Phytoactinopolyspora mesophila: one gene and its partner. The protein of the gene in region 1 interacts with the protein of each later gene in a pairwise test. Links are inferred from orthologs where the notes say so. Each region holds a gene or a part of one and is shown in the gene's direction. Other genes may lie near its edges.

Region 1 (7,873 bases):
GCCGGTCAGCACCACCGGAAGCGCGACGGCCCGGCTGTATGCCGGGGTGGGGATCCAGTACCGGCGCTTCGACAGCCAGCTCATTCCGGCCCCGCACGCTGATGGGACGGCTTGTTTCGGGCCGCGGTCGCACCGCCGGCGGCGTCCAGCTGCTCGATCGCCCGCACGATCCGCTCGATGGTCGGAAGGTCTGGTTGGAAGCTCTCGGAGCGCAGCACTGTGTGCACATCGTGACCGAGAAGTTCAGGGCCACGGACGTCGTCCCACACCACCCCGAGCCGGTGCATCTTGACCGCGGCCAGCCTCTGTAACCGGTGCTGGAGGCTGGGGTCGGGAATTCGGCCCGACCGAGCCTGCTGCCCGAGCCGGCTCGCCAGCCGTGCCACCTGGCTGGACCCCCCGCTGCGCAGCCGGTTCGCCGTCCTTGGCCAGGGCAGATGCGCTCCCTCTGGCCAGTATCTGGGCGCCCAGACGGCAACGCCAGCGACGACGATGCCCATCAGAACCGGACGCCACCCCTGCACCCCGACCGCGAAGGCGATGAGCCCGACGGCCGCCCCAGCGCCCGGACCGAGGATGTACCAGCGTTTCATGGCGCGTCCACCGTGTCGTGGTCGAGCGGACGCAGCGTCCGCAAGATAGCTGCCAGTGCGGTGCGGGCCGCCTCGACGTCGCGGGCGGACATGTTCGGATCGGCGGCGAAACGCGCACGGTGGTACAAGTCGCGAAGCAACAGGGTCGCCGTCTCATCGGCGTGGTATTGGCGCAGCAGACCGGCGGTGAACTCGCTCGGTGTCTGGGAACGCCGGCGCGGCACACCGGATGCCTCGGCGGCCGCCTCGAGCCCGAGCCATGCCTCGATGACGGCGTCGCTCCCGCTGGCATGCTGCGCATCCAGGGCACTGCTCGCGGTCCGGACGGCTTTGCGGAGCTCGTCGACGTGGTCGGGAAACTCGTCCAGGTGGCCGCCGACGACGTTGCGCCGCTGCCGGGAAAGGAACCCTTTGGGCATCCGCCGGACGATGAAGGCGATGACGGCGGCGAGCACCGCGATCAGCACAGCCAACGCCGCGTTCCACGGGATGTTGATCTCCCGTGGCGTGTAGTCGCTTTCGAGCTCTTCGAGCCACTCAGCGTATGGGTCGTCGGGTTCGGCCGTCGGGGGCGGCAGCGGCACCGGGGTGCTCTGCCCGCCCTGCCATTCCGGCGTGACGACCTCCATCCGGCCCATCCCGGCGATGGCGACGACGAGCAACGCCGCGGCCATGAGGACAGCGATGGCCGGCAACCGGCGCCCGATGCGGTGATCGGTGCCGCGGCTGGTCGCCGCGTCGTCCTTGTGGTCGCGCCCGGGTTGTCCCACAATGACGATACTGGCACATCTGGCTCGGCCGGCGCGTCCTGCCGACGCACGTGGGCACTCGGCGAAGATGAAGTACGTTAGTAGTGCGGTGAGCATGGCTAGGGTGGCCGTGATGAACGCCGCACACAGTGATCAGGTGGAGTGATGACCACACAGATACCAGCCGGCAAACAGCCGCGTGAGGCGACGCTGGCTGAGCCGGACACGGCTCTCGGGCCCGATGCGACGCTCGAGGCATCGGCCACGGTGTCCACCGAGGTTGATGCCGGTGCCGTGGCGGAGGACGAGGCGCTGGACGACGCCGACCTCCTCGATGACGCCGACCTGCTCGACGATGTCGCGCCGGTCGAGCGGCGGGCGTCCGGGCTGGTGATGGGCTGGCTGCTGGTGATCGGTGGTCTGGTCGGGCTGCTCGGCTCCGGTGCGCTCTCGATCGAGCGGGTCCTGGTGGCCGGCGATCCGGACTACGTGCCGTCGTGCAGCTTCAACCCGCTGATCAGCTGCGGTCAAGTCATGGAAAGCTGGCAGGGCTCGTTGTTCGGCTTCCCCAACCCGTTCATCGGTGTCGCGGCTTTTCCGGTGGTGATCACCTTCGGCGTGATGCTGCTGGCTGGTATGCGCCCGCCGCGATGGATGTGGCTCGGGCTCTGGGGCGGCACTGTGCTGGGCGCTGTCTTTGTCACCTGGCTGTTCACCCAGAGTGTGTACGTGATCGGCGCGTTGTGCCCCTATTGCATGGTGGTGTGGCTGGCCACCATCCCCACGTTCGTGTATACGACGGGGTATGTGCTGTCCGAGCGGCATCTGCCGGCGCCGGCCGGTGTACGGCGGGCGATCGTCGGCAATCGCGGCCTGATCACCATGGTGTGGTTGCTCGGCATCGCGATCTTCATCGCGGTGGAGTTCTGGGACCGCTGGGACCTGGTGTTCTGACGACGCGCGACCTCTGACGTGGAACACGCTAATGTTGTGAGACAGGCGATTCCGGTCAGACGATCTCGACCTATCGCGTGGCAACGGCCGGGGCAGGAGGTGGATGATGGCGATCGCACTTGAGGACGTGATCGGTACTGTTCTGAAACCGGAAGAGTATGACGCCCTGCCTGAGAACAGGTTCCGTGAGCTCGTGGATGGAGTAGTCCACATGATGGCGACGCCTTCCGGGCGGCACGAGAAGGTTGCGCACAGGCTCATCAGTGAGCTCGAACGGCGGGTGCCATCGTCTCTTGAAGTTGTTGGTGTGCAGGAGATCTACCTGCAAGATCTGCTGCGGCGTAATCCGGACGTCGTGGTAGTGACCGCGACGGCTTATGGAGACGGCATGCGCAGCAGCTACAGCCCATCAGAGGTAGAGCTGGCCGTCGAGGTTGTCAGTCCAGGCTCTGAGTCGACCGACCGGAAAGTGAAGCCGCGCGAATACGCGGAGGCGCGGATTCCACACTTCTGGCGGGTGGAGATCACTCCGGATGTCGAGGTACATACGTTCCGATTGGGCGATGAGAATTACATCGAGACAGGCGTCTTCACGCCTGGAGATACTGTGAGCGCACCCGGACTCGGCTGGGCGGCAGTGGCGGTGGCCGACCTCGTTCCCCGTCGGTGACGGTGTGCGAGCCGATCGTTTGCGATAACCTAAGAGGCGTGCGAGGTCTGTTGCTCCTTATCGGGCCGCGCTGACGTCAAGTAGCGGGCGCCTTCAGGCGTCGTGTCGGCGCGGCTAGCCCCTCCTGCGGTGAGGGGCTTTTTGACGTCCAGGCCCGAGCACTACATACGACGAGGGAAGCCAATTCGATGACTCAGACGGACCAGAGCACGAGCGAGCAGCCTGCTGAGGCGCCGCACCGGTATACCAGCGAGATGGCCGCCGACATCGAGCAGCGCTGGCAGGACCACTGGGAGACCGAGGGCACCTTCCACACCCCTAACCCAGCGGGTGAGCTGGCCACGCCGGGGTCGGGCGCGGAGCGGAAGAAGAAGTTCTTCCTGATGGACATGTTCCCGTACCCGTCGGGTGCGGGCCTGCACGTCGGGCATCCGCTGGGCTACATCGCCACCGACGTGACCGGACGGTTCCGGCGGATGTGTGGGGACAACGTCCTGCACGCGCTGGCCTACGACGCCTTCGGCCTGCCGGCCGAGCAGTACGCCGTCCAGACCGGGCAGCATCCACGCAAGACCACCGAAGAGAACATCACCAACATGCGCCGCCAGTTGCGCAGACTGGGCCTGGCACACGATCCCCGGCGCTCGTTCGCCACGATCGATCCCGCCTATATGCGGTGGACGCAATGGATCTTCCTGCAGATCTTCAACTCGTGGTACGACGCCGAGGCGGACGGCGGGCGTGGGCGGGCGCGACCCATCAGCGAGCTGATCGCGGAGTTCGAATCCGGCGCGCGGCCCACCCCCGACGGCCGCCCGTGGGCTGAGCTGAACACCGTGGAGCGTCGGCGCGTCGTCGACGATCACCGCCTGGCCTACGTCTCGGAATCGCCGGTCAACTGGTGCCCCGGTCTGGGCACCGTGCTGGCCAACGAGGAGGTCACCGCCGACGGGCGCAGCGAGCGGGGCAACTTCCCGGTCTTCAAGCGCCGGCTGCGGCAGTGGATGATGCGTATCACGGCTTACTCCGACCGGCTGATCGACGACCTGGATCGCATCGATTGGCCGGAGAAGATCAAAATCATGCAGCGCAACTGGATCGGCCGCTCCGAGGGCGCCGCGGTCCGGTTCGCCACGTCCGCGGGGGACCTGGAGGTCTTCACCACCCGTCCGGACACCCTGTTCGGCGCCACGTTCATGGTGCTGGCTCCGGAACACCCGCTGGTCGAGGAGCTGACCACAACGGTGTGGCCGGAGGGCACCAAGCAGGCCTGGACGGGCGGGCACGAGACACCGGGTGCGGCGGTCGCCGAATACCGCCAGCAAGCGGCCGCGAAGACCGAAGTGGAACGGCAGACGGAGGGCCGGGACAAGACCGGCGTTTTCACCGGCTCGTTCGCGACCAACCCGGCTACGGGCCAGCAGATACCGGTCTTCGTCGCCGACTACGTCCTGATGGGGTATGGAACCGGAGCGATCATGGCCGTCCCGGGCCAGGACGAGCGCGACTGGGAGTATGCCGAGCGTTTCGACCTGCCGATCATCCGGACCGTTCAGCCTCCGGAAGGATTCGACGGTGAGGCGTACATCGGTGAAGGACCGGCGATCAACTCCGCCAATGACGAGATCTCGTTGGATGGTCTGAACGTCGCCGAAGCCAAGAGCGCCATCATCGCCTGGCTGGAGTCCAAGGGGCTGGGCACCGGGACCGTCACGTACCGCTTGCGGGACTGGCTGTTCAGTAGGCAGCGTTATTGGGGCGAGCCCTTCCCCGTCGTCTACGACGAGCACGACCTGCCGATCGCCATTCCCGACGAGCAGCTGCCGGTCGAACTGCCGGATGTGCCGGACTACTCGCCGAAGACGTACGCACCGGACGCCGCGGACACCGAGCCGGAGCCGCCACTGGCCCGGGTGCCCGAGTGGGTCGAGGTGGAACTGGACCTGGGCGACGGCCCGAAACGGTATCGCCGCGACACGAACACCATGCCGAACTGGGCCGGCTCCTGCTGGTACCACCTGCGCTACCTGGATCCCACCAACACCGAGCAGGTGGTTGATCCACAGATCGAGCAGTACTGGATGGGGCCGCAGCCTGACCGCGGCGCCAACGACCCCGGCGGCGTCGACCTGTACATCGGCGGCGTCGAGCATGCGGTGCTGCACCTGCTGTACGCGCGCTTCTGGCACAAGGTCCTGTTCGACCTGGGTTATGTCTCCAGCGAAGAGCCGTACTACCGGCTGTTCAACCAGGGCTACATCCAGGCCTACGCCTACACCGACGCGCGGGGCCAGTACGTGCCGGCCGAGGACGTCGTGGAAGTCGAGGCCGAGCCTGTGTCGTCGTACGTCTACAACGGCGAGCCGGTCAACCGCGAGTACGGCAAGATGGGCAAGAGCCTGAAGAACATCGTCACCCCGGACGACATGTACGCCGCTTACGGTGCGGACACGTTCCGGGTGTACGAGATGTCGATGGGGCCGTTGGACGTGTCCAGGCCGTGGGAGACACGCGCCGTCGTCGGCTCCCTGAGGTTCCTGCAGCGGCTGTGGCGCAATGTCATCAGCGAGCAGACCGGTGAGGTCATCGTCGTCGACGGCCCAGCCACCGAAGAAACCCGGCGCGCCGTGCACCGGACTATCCACGCGGTACGCACCGACATGGCGAACTTGCGGTTCAACACCGCCATCTCCCGCCTGATCGAACTGAACAACCATCTGACCAAACTGGAACACGTGCCGCGCGAGGCTGCCGAGGCTCTGGTCCTGATGGTTGCGCCGGTCGCTCCCCACCTGGCCGAAGAGCTGTGGTCCCGGCTGGGCCATACCGGCTCGGTGGCGCATGCGCCGTTCCCACAGGCGGACGAGGCCATGCTGGTCGAAGAGACGGTCACGTGTGTTGTGCAGGTTGCCGGGAAGGTCCGTGACCGGCTGCAGGTGCCGCCGTCGGCAGACGACGCCACCCTGGAGCAGCTGGCGCTGTCCTCCGAGGCGGTAGAGCGGGCGCTGGCCGGTCGCGGGGTGCGAAAGGTGATCGTCCGGGCACCGAAGCTGGTCAACATCGTGCCGGCCTGATCGCGTCCGATGGAGCGTCGCACCGGACAGTCCGGGAGCTCGTCGCCCGGCAGGGTCGCGGTGGTGACCGACTCCACCGCATATCTCGCCCCAGACCTTGCTGCCGAATTCGGCGTGCACGTGGTGCCGCTGCATGTCGTGATCGACGGCGTACCGCGCGTCGAAGGCGCCGGAATCGGTCCGCAGGAGGTGGCCGCGGCGTTGCGCGGGCACGCCAAGGTCAGTACCTCGCGGCCCACCCCGCAGGCGTTACTCGACACCTATCGGCAGGTGGCGGAGCAGGGTGCGGACCACATCGTCTCGGTCCACCTGTCCGGAGGGCTTTCCGGAACGGTCGACGCCGCCAGGCTTGCCGCCGAAGAAGCGACGGTGCCGGTCGAGGTGGTCGACTCGGAGTCGATCGGCATGGGATTGGGATTTGCCGTGCTGGCCGCGGCGGCGGCCGCGCGCCGGGGCTCGTCCAGCCATGACGTCGTAGCGGCCGCGACCGCTACGACGCGGCGTTCGTCGGCGTTCTTCTACGTCGATACTCTCGAGTACCTGCGTCGCGGTGGCCGGATCGGCCCGGCGTCGGCGATGCTCGGCACCGCCCTGGCGATCAAACCGTTGCTGTATCTGGACGGCGGCCTGATCAAGCCGCTGGAGAAGGTCCGCACCGCTGCGAAAGCAGTGGCCAGACTCGAGGACCTAGCGGTGGAGCGGGCCGGGACCGCCGAGGTGAACATCGCCGTTCATCACCTCGACAACGCCGCGCGAGCGGAGGCGCTGGCGAGCCGGCTGTCCGGCCGGTTGACCGCGATCGATGACCTCGTGGTCTCCGAAGTGGGCGCGGTGATCGGTGCGCACACCGGGCCCGGAATGCTGGCCGTCGTGGTCAGCCCCGTGGGCCATCGCCTTCCCTACCCCCGGTGATCGTCAGTGCGTTGTGGCTGCTGCCCAACCACCACAACGCACTGACGATCACCCGCCAGCAGCCACAACGCACTGACGATCACCGAGTCGTGGGGTGCGCCAGGTGAGGGTTGTCCACAGCGGTCGGCCTGGGCGTGACTGAGTTGTCCACAACTCGTCGGTAACCACTGGCTCGGCGCCGTCGCCGCTGCGAAGGTCGCGGCTATGCGCTTGCCACTTTTCAGCCGAGACACCGAAGAGGATCTCGGTGTCGTCGCCCGGCACCGGGTGGCCCGGCTGGCAGCCGACAGCCGGGCGGAGGGCCGCCACGCGAGCAGCCCGACCCGGATGGGCGGGTGGGTGCCGCGGGTGCCGGAACAGGCTGATGAGACGGCGCTCGCGGACACCGATGACGCCCCGCCGGCCGACGCCGGCGACACCGTGCCCGAACCGTCCGGTGACCAGCCAGGGAGCCAGTACGTGCGAGGCCCGGTATCGGGAGCGCTCATCGACCGGCTGCCATTGGCCGTGCGTGGCCTCTGGGAGGCACGCACCGCCGGCACAGGTCGGCCGCGCACAGAGCTCGGGCGCGGACAGATCCTCGTGGTCGCCCTCCTACTGGTGGCTGGGCTCGCCGTGGCGGCGGTGATCTACAGCACCGCGCGTCCTGAGCCGGTGCCGGTGGGTGCCGAGATCGTCGAGACGGGAACCCCGGTTCCAGAGCGTCCGGCTGATCCGGGTGCCCGTCACGACGCCGCGGGACACCTGCCACCGGCCCCGGAGCAGGACACATCGGGCGCCACCGGCATGGAAAGCGAGCACCCGCCGACTGAAGGGTCGGCCGGTGGTGGCCATCCGGACAACGGCATGCTTGTCATCCACGTTGCCGGCGAGGTCGGCCGGCCAGGCGTGGTGACGGTCCCGGCCGGCTCGCGGGTCGCC
Region 2 (7,451 bases), on another replicon or contig:
GCCGCGGAGGTCAACCCGATGGCGGTAGCGGCCATGGCCGAGCGTGGGATCGATATCTCGCGTGAGTTCCCGAAGCCGTGGACCGACGAGATCGTCCGGGAGGCCGACGTCGTCGTCACCATGGGGTGCGGCGACGCCTGTCCGGTGTTCCCGGGGAAGCGCTACGAGGATTGGGCGCTGGCCGATCCTGCTGGGCAGGACCTGCCGGCCGTGCGCCCGATCCGCGACGAGATCGAACGGCGAGTCCGCGGCCTGCTCGACAGCCTCGGCGTCCCCGCCGCTTCCCCCGCCAGCTAGATGATCATGTTTGGTGGGTTTCCCCGAGCATCAACAGGACTGCAGGCATGGTGACGCCCGAGAAGACCCACCAAACATGATCATCTAGGCGGCGACGTGAGGTAGTCGGCGGTGAGCTTGACGACGTCGTTGTCGATGAGGATGCGCTGGTGGCCGAGGCCTTCGGTGGTCACCATCTCCGACTCCGGCCAGACTTCCGCCAGCCGTACCCCGCCCTTGTAGGGCAGCCTCTTGTCGTCACGGTCGTGAATGATCAAGGCTGGCGGAACCACCTCGTCACTGCCGATCCTGAGAGCGTTGAAGTCGTCCAGCGGGCGGGCGGCCAGCCGGGCTAGGCGCTCGTAGAGGAACTGCCGCGATCGGGGGCCGTATCCGAGCAGCTGCTCGACTTGTTCGACGGTGCTGATCGGGTTGGCCTCGGGGGCTATGAACACGACGCGCTTGGCGGGTAGTCCATCGCGAACTGCCAGTGCGGTGGCGGCAGAGCCCATGGAATGCGCGACTATGCCGGCCGGTTCGCCATGCTGGGTGACGACTCCGGTCAGTGCGTCGCTGAAGTCCAGGGCCGTTGCCCGGCCGCGGCCGATCATGCCGGCCGGGGAATCGCCGTGGCTCGGCACATCGAAGGCGATGACACGGCAACCGGCGTTCAGCAATGGCTCGACGAATGCGCCTAGCTGGCCGCGCCAGCCGCCCCAGCCGTGGATCAAATAGATCGTCCTGGCGGCTGAATCGTTGGTGGGGGTCCAGGTTTCGACGGCGATCTCGCGTCCGTCGCCCAGGCGGACGGCGGATCTGGTGCCCGGGAACGGCCGGTTGTCCTGGCGGCGTCCGGATGTGTCGGGCAGCGTGCACCAGAGCCGGAAAGCCCATCGGCCAGCTAGTCGTGGCGCCGTTCGGTCCAGCACCGTGAAGGCTGCCCGCAGTGCCGACAGCCGCATACTAACAGAACGAACGGTCGTGCTTTTCGTGGTCGTGGAGGAGGTCGACATCTGTGGTCCTTTCGCGGTGGTGCCGAGTCAGTCGGAGGCGGAATGAGGTGGGGTGGCTCGATCGGGGGCTCGCGCGGCGTCGAGCAGGGCTTCGAACGCGCGCCGTGCCCGGGGCTGCGCCGCGGTGTCGTCGAGCAGGCGGTGGGCATGGTAGAAGCCGAGCATCACGCCGTTGAGATCGTGCGCGAACTGCTCGGCGTCGGCGTCCTCGCGGAACTGGCCCTCGGTGATGCCGGTGCGAAAGACCTGGGCAATGGTGTCGAGCAGGTCTCGGTGGTCCTGGACCAATTGGTCGCGAACGGGGCCGGGCTGCTCGTCCAGCTCGGTTGCGGCCTTCACGAACAGGCAGCCGCCCGGCATCCGGAACAGCCCGCAGTCGAGCCACCGGTCGAACAGTTCGCGCACGCGGGGCTCGCCTCGGGGCGCCGCGAGGGCGGGGCGGATGACGGAGTCGATGAACTCGGCGCGCGACTCGGCCAGGACGGCCAGCTGCAGAGCCTCCTTCGACTGGAAGTGGGCAAACAGTCCACTCTTGGACATGCCCGTAGATGACGCCAGGTTGCCGATGGTCAACCCGCCGAGGCCAACTTGATAGGCCGTCTGCACACCACGGCGGAGGATGATCCGCCGGGTGTCGGCACCCTTGCTCATAGTGGGGAGAATAGCACGACCGTACGCTTCGTCGCGGCATGTGTAGACCCGGGGATCACGGGCCGAATGCAGGAGTCATGCCGGGGCAGCGGCGAAGAGACGGCTGGTCGTAGTCTCTGGAGCGTGAGCTTCCCCTGGAAACCGGCCGTCGCCACAGGCGTCGGGTCCTTGCCTTACGAAGATCGTGACGAGGCGGCCCGTATCGTGTTCGGCGAGCTGCCGGACTTGCCGCACCTGCCGGAATTGCCGTGGCGTGGGGCGGGTTCGGAGATCGTCGGTCGTACCGCCACACTCCTCGTCGACATCCATGTCGATCTGCAGCCGTCCGGATGGCGGTTGATTGACCGGGCCGGCGCTGACGAACGACGGGCGCGGTCCACGTTGCGGGCCGACCTCGACGCTCTGGAGATTGCCGCCCATGGCTACAGCGGGCCGTTCAAGATCCAGGTGGGCGGGCCGTTGACGCTGGCGGCCACGCTCCAGCGCACGAGGGGCGATCGCGCCGTCAGCGACCATGGCGCGCGTCGGGATCTCGCGGCGTCGTTGGCCGAAGGGCTGGCCGAACATGTCGCCGAGGTCGCCAAACGGGTGCCCGGCGGATCGCTCGTCGTGCAGATCGACGAGCCCAGCCTGCCCGCGGTGCTGGCCGGCGAGATCCCCACGATCAGCGGATGGGGACGGCTGCGCTCGGTGGACCCGAGCGAGGCCGAGACCCTATTGAGCACGGTAATCGGTGCCGTCGGCGCGCCGGTGGTCGTGCACAGCTGTGCGACCAGGGTGCCGGTTTCGCTGCTGCACCGGGCTGGTGCGGTGGCGGTGGCCATCGACGTCAACTTGGTGGAAGGCGAGTACCTGACTGATCTTGCCGAAGCGGTGGATGCTGGTCTTGGCTTGTGGCCGGGCATTGTGCCATCGGCGGCGCCGGAGACACCGCCGGCGGACCGTGAACTTGCGCAACGGATCGTCGGGCTGTGCCGCCGCCTGGATCAGGACCCGGCTCGGATGGCGCCGCGCATCGTCGTCACACCGACATGTGGTCTCGCGGGATCGAGTCCGACCTGGGCGCGCCAGGCCTATCGGCTCGCGCGGACGACGGCCCGCGCCTTCGCGGACATTGTCGGTCTGGAGCAGTAACGTCTGTGGTTGTGAGCACCGAATCTGCTGAGTCCGTGAGCGCCGAGCCCGTTGATCTCGCCGAGGTTCCCGCCGACGTCCGTGAGCGTCACGTCACCCTCGCGGAAGAGATCGAGAACCATCGGCATCGGTACTTCATTGAGGACAGCCCGACCGTCAGCGATGCCGAGTTCGATCTGTTGGTGCGGGAACTGGAACGGATCGAAGACCAGTACCCGGTGCTGCGCACCCCGGATTCGCCGACCCAGAAGGTCGGTGCTCCGGTGGCCGAGCCCGGCGCCATTGCCGAAGGCTCGTGGCCACCTATCGATCATCTGGAACGGATGCTCAGTCTCGACAACGCCTTCACCTTCGACGAGCTCACCGAATGGGCCACGCGCGTCGAGCGTGAGGTCGGCGACGGCGCACGCTATCTCTGCGAACCGAAGATCGACGGGCTGGCGGTCGACATCGTCTATCGCGACGGACGTCTCTCCACGCTCGCCACCCGCGGCGACGGCCGCACCGGCGAGAACGTGACGTTCAACGCCCAGTTCGCCGATGCCATCCCCAAAGAGCTGACCGGCACCTCCGAGTATCCAGTGCCGGAAGTCGTCGAGATCCGCGGCGAGATGGTCTTTCCCACCGAGGCGTTCGAAGCGATCAACGAAGAACGCGGCCGCCTTGGCCTGCCGTTGTTCGCCAACGCGCGCAACTCCGGCGCCGGTGTGCTCCGGCAACGGCTCGACCGTCGGCAGGAGAAGCTCGAGGCGGCCCGTGCGCGCGCCGCGGCGGCCGGCGGAGAAGGACGTTCGCAGGTTGCGCTGGAACGCCTCGAAGAGGAGTTCGATCGTGCCCGGCGCATGCTGTCGTCGCTGATCCTCATCTGCCACGGGTTGGGGCAGCGAAGTGGGTTCGAGGTGGCGTACCAGTCGGAGGCCTACGACGCGCTCAAGGCGTGGGGCCTGCCGGTCAATGATCGCGTGCGAGTCGTGCCGGACTTGGACGCAGTTCAGGATTACATCGGCTATTACGGTGAGCACCGCCACGACGTCGAGTACGAGCTCGACGGTGTGGTCGTCAAGGTCGATCAGGTCCCGTTGCAGCGGCGTCTCGGCTCTACCTCGCGGGCGCCGCGCTGGGCTATCGCCTATAAGTACCCGCCGGAGGAAGTCACCACGAAGCTGCTCGACATCCGGGTCAGCGTCGGGCGCACCGGCCGGGTCACCCCGTACGGCGTGATGCAACCGGTGAAGGTGGCCGGCTCCACGGTCGAGAACGCCACGCTGCACAACGCATCCGAGGTGGAGCGCAAGGGTGTGCTCATCGGTGACACCGTGGTGCTGCGCAAAGCGGGTGATGTCATCCCGGAGATCCTCGGTCCGGTGCGCGATCTTCGTGATGGCACCGAGCAGCCCTTTGTCATGCCCACCGAATGCCCGTCGTGCGGGACGACGCTCGCGCCGGCGAAGGAGGGCGATGTCGATATCCGATGCCCCAACACTCGTTCCTGCCCGGCGCAGCTGGTGGAGCGGCTGTTCTACCTGTCCGGGCGGGGCGGTTTCGACATCGAGGCGATGGGCTGGGAGGCCGCGCAGGCCCTGACCGCTCCGGACACCCCGGATACGCCTCCGGTCACCGACGAAGGTGACCTCTTCTTGCTGCGCGTCGAGGACGTCCGTGACGTGATGATCCGCCGTGAGATACGCCGTAAAGGGGAGTCCACCGGCGAGACCGAGCTGGTGCCGTACTTCTACACAAAGGAAACGCCGGGAAAGCCGTCGGTGCCTACCAAGAACACCGAGCGCCTCTTCCGCCAGCTCGAGGAGGCGAAGGATCAACCGCTCTGGCGGGTCCTTGTCTCGCTGTCCATCCGGCATGTCGGCCCTACCGCGGCTCGTGCACTGGCGACGGCGTTCGGCTCGATGGAAGCGATCCAGAACGCTACCGAGGAGGAGCTGGCGGCCGTCGACGGTGTCGGGCCCACCATCGCGGCGTCGATCACGGAGTGGTTCCAGGTCGAATGGCACCGCGAAGTCGTGCGCAAGTGGCGCGAGGCGGGCGTGCGGATGGAAGACGAACGCGATGAGTCCGTGCCGCGCACGCTGGAGGGGGTGACCATCGTCGTCACCGGCTCGCTGGAAGGTTTCTCCCGTGACGAGGCCAAGGAAGCCATCCTGGTGCGCGGCGGCAAGGCGTCTGGGTCGGTGTCGAAGAAGACCTCGTTCGTCGTCGCCGGTGACAACGCTGGTTCCAAGCACGACAAAGCGTTGCAACTCGGTGTGCCAGTACTTGACGAGGAAGGTTTCCGTGCGCTGCTCGACGGCGGTCCCGACGCCGCGGCGGCCCACGTGCGGCAACCCGAGTAGACGCCACTCAATCACCGCCGCCGGTGTTCATGAGCACCCGCGGCAGGATACTGCGCGAGCGTCCTACCGTGGTGTTGTGGGCGAGCCAGACCTGACCGTGTTTCTCAGCGGCGATGTGATGCTGGGCCGTGGTATCGACCAGATATTGCCCAACGCTGGTGATCCGCGACTGGCCGAGCCTTTCGTGCGCGACGCCCGGGCCTATGTCGACCTCGCCGAGAAGGTGAACGGTCCGATTCCGCGCCCTGCCGAGTTCGAGTGGCCGTGGGGCGAGGCGTTGCCGGTGCTGGTGGAGTTGGGGCCCGATGTGCGCATTGTCAACCTCGAGACGAGCGTCACCACTAGCTCCGAGTTCGATCCCAGCAAGTCCGTGCACTATCGGATGAGCCCGGGCAACGTCGCGAGTCTGGTCGCCGGCAAGCCGGACGTGTGTGCGCTGGCCAACAACCACACGCTGGATTTCGGCCGCTCCGGCCTGGTGGAGACGCTGGAGGTGCTGGCCGCGTCCGGGCTGCACTCGGCCGGGGCCGGGCGCGACGCCCGGGAGGCGAGCAGGCCCGCCGTCGTGCGCACTTCAGGTGGCCGGCGAGTGACAGTCTTCTCGTTCGGCAGCCAGACCAGCGGTATACCAGCCGGTTGGCGCGCCGGCACCGATCACCCGGGCATTGCGATGGGGGAGCTCGACGATGCCAGCGACGTCCCTCGCGAGCGGATCGGAGCGGCCAAGAACTCCGGCGATATCGTCGTCGTCTCCGTGCACTGGGGCGGCAACTGGGGATACGAGATAGAACCAGAGCACATTGAGCTGGCTCATCGGCTGATCGATGCGGGGGCCGACGTGGTGCATGGGCACTCGTCGCACCATCCACGCCCGATCGAGGTCTACCGGGACAGACTCATCCTGTATGGCTGCGGCGACCTGATCAATGACTACGAGGGCATCGCCGGCCGGGACGAATACCGCGACGACCTCCGGCCCCTGTACCTCGCCGCGCTCGATCCGGAAACTGGAGCACTGCGCACGTTACGGATGATCATCATGCAGGCACGCAAGATGCGGCTGGAACACGCCGCTGCCGTGGACACGGCATGGCTCGCCGCGACTCTCGGCGAGCTCAGCGCCGCTCATGGTGTGGACGTACGCGTGATCTCGCTGGAAATGGCGGTAGGCGCGCTTCCTGCGTTGGACGTCGTCACCCGATGAGTCTGGCGTCGCGCACCTGATTGTTCTCATGGTCATGTGCTGTCGGTGCCGTGCGCTACGGTCGCTTGGAACGGCGACGGAATGGAAGAACATGGATCTCAAAGACGAGGCCGAGGCCCTTCTGCGGCGGCTGGTCGGTAACCCCGCCGCGGCGTTCCGCGACGGCCAGTGGGAGGCCGTCCGCGATCTCGTGGATCATCAGCGTCGTGTGCTTGTCGTGCAGCGCACCGGCTGGGGCAAGTCTGCCGTGTACTTCGTCGCTACCGGCCTGCTGCGGGCTCGTGGACGCGGCCCGACGGTGATCGTATCGCCGCTGCTCGCGCTGATGCGAGACCAGATAGCTGCTGCTGAGAAGGCTGGCGTCCGAGCGGTCACCATCAACTCCGCGAACGCCGATCAATGGGGCGAAGTCGCCCAACAGCTTGCCGACGACGCCGTGGACGTTCTACTGGTCAGTCCGGAACGGCTGAACAATCCGCGGTTCCGGGAGGAGCAGCTCCCGGCGCTGGCCAGCGGCGCCGGGCTGGTCGTCGTCGACGAGGCCCATTGCGTGTCGGACTGGGGACACGATTTCCGGCCGGACTACCGGCGCATCCGCGACCTCCTGGATTCTCTGCCGGGCGGTACACCGGTACTGGCCACCACAGCGACGGCCAACGCTCGAGTGGTCACCGACGTCGCCGAGCAGCTCGGTAGTGGCGGGGCAGAGGTGCGGACTGTTCGCGGTTCGCTGGCTCGCGACAGCTTGCGGTTGGGAGTGCTCACGCTGCCGTCGTCCGACGAGCGCCTGGGCTGGCTTCTGGCCCACCTGAATGAGCTGCCGGG

The links.
Region 2: the proteins of leuS (region 1) and ligA interact in binary tests that used the Escherichia coli proteins (3 or more experiments, as listed by UniProt). The link is inferred for Phytoactinopolyspora mesophila from one-to-one orthologs.

Annotation. Positions count from the first base shown.
Region 1 is NZ_WLZY01000002.1:36,664-44,536, forward strand. The notes cover bases 2,758-6,240. They hold leuS (leucine--tRNA ligase), read left to right. Parts: upstream 2,758-3,154; coding sequence 3,155-6,040; downstream 6,041-6,240. Other genes in these bases: F7O44_RS06445 (Uma2 family endonuclease), read left to right, coding at 2,758-2,966; F7O44_RS06455 (DegV family protein), read left to right, coding at 6,050-6,240. In the rest of the region: F7O44_RS06425 (DUF58 domain-containing protein), read right to left, coding at 1-84; F7O44_RS06430 (hypothetical protein), read right to left, coding at 81-593; F7O44_RS06435 (DUF4129 domain-containing protein), read right to left, coding at 590-1,363; F7O44_RS06440 (vitamin K epoxide reductase family protein), read left to right, coding at 1,508-2,296; more of F7O44_RS06445, read left to right, coding at 2,403-2,757; more of F7O44_RS06455, read left to right, coding at 6,241-6,952; F7O44_RS06460 (ComEA family DNA-binding protein), read left to right, coding at 7,157-7,873.
Region 2 is NZ_WLZY01000006.1:388,158-395,608, forward strand. Bases 2,693-5,753 are described here. They hold ligA (NAD-dependent DNA ligase LigA), read left to right. Parts: upstream 2,693-3,085; coding sequence 3,086-5,422; downstream 5,423-5,753. Other genes in these bases: F7O44_RS18915 (uroporphyrinogen decarboxylase/cobalamine-independent methonine synthase family protein), read left to right, coding at 2,693-3,074; F7O44_RS18925 (CapA family protein), read left to right, coding at 5,499-5,753. In the rest of the region: F7O44_RS18905 (alpha/beta hydrolase), read right to left, coding at 378-1,238; F7O44_RS18910 (TetR/AcrR family transcriptional regulator), read right to left, coding at 1,317-1,940; more of F7O44_RS18915, read left to right, coding at 2,064-2,692; more of F7O44_RS18925, read left to right, coding at 5,754-6,626; F7O44_RS18930 (RecQ family ATP-dependent DNA helicase), read left to right, coding at 6,718-7,451. UniProt on the Escherichia coli protein: DNA ligase that catalyzes the formation of phosphodiester linkages between 5'-phosphoryl and 3'-hydroxyl groups in double-stranded DNA using NAD as a coenzyme and as the energy source for the reaction.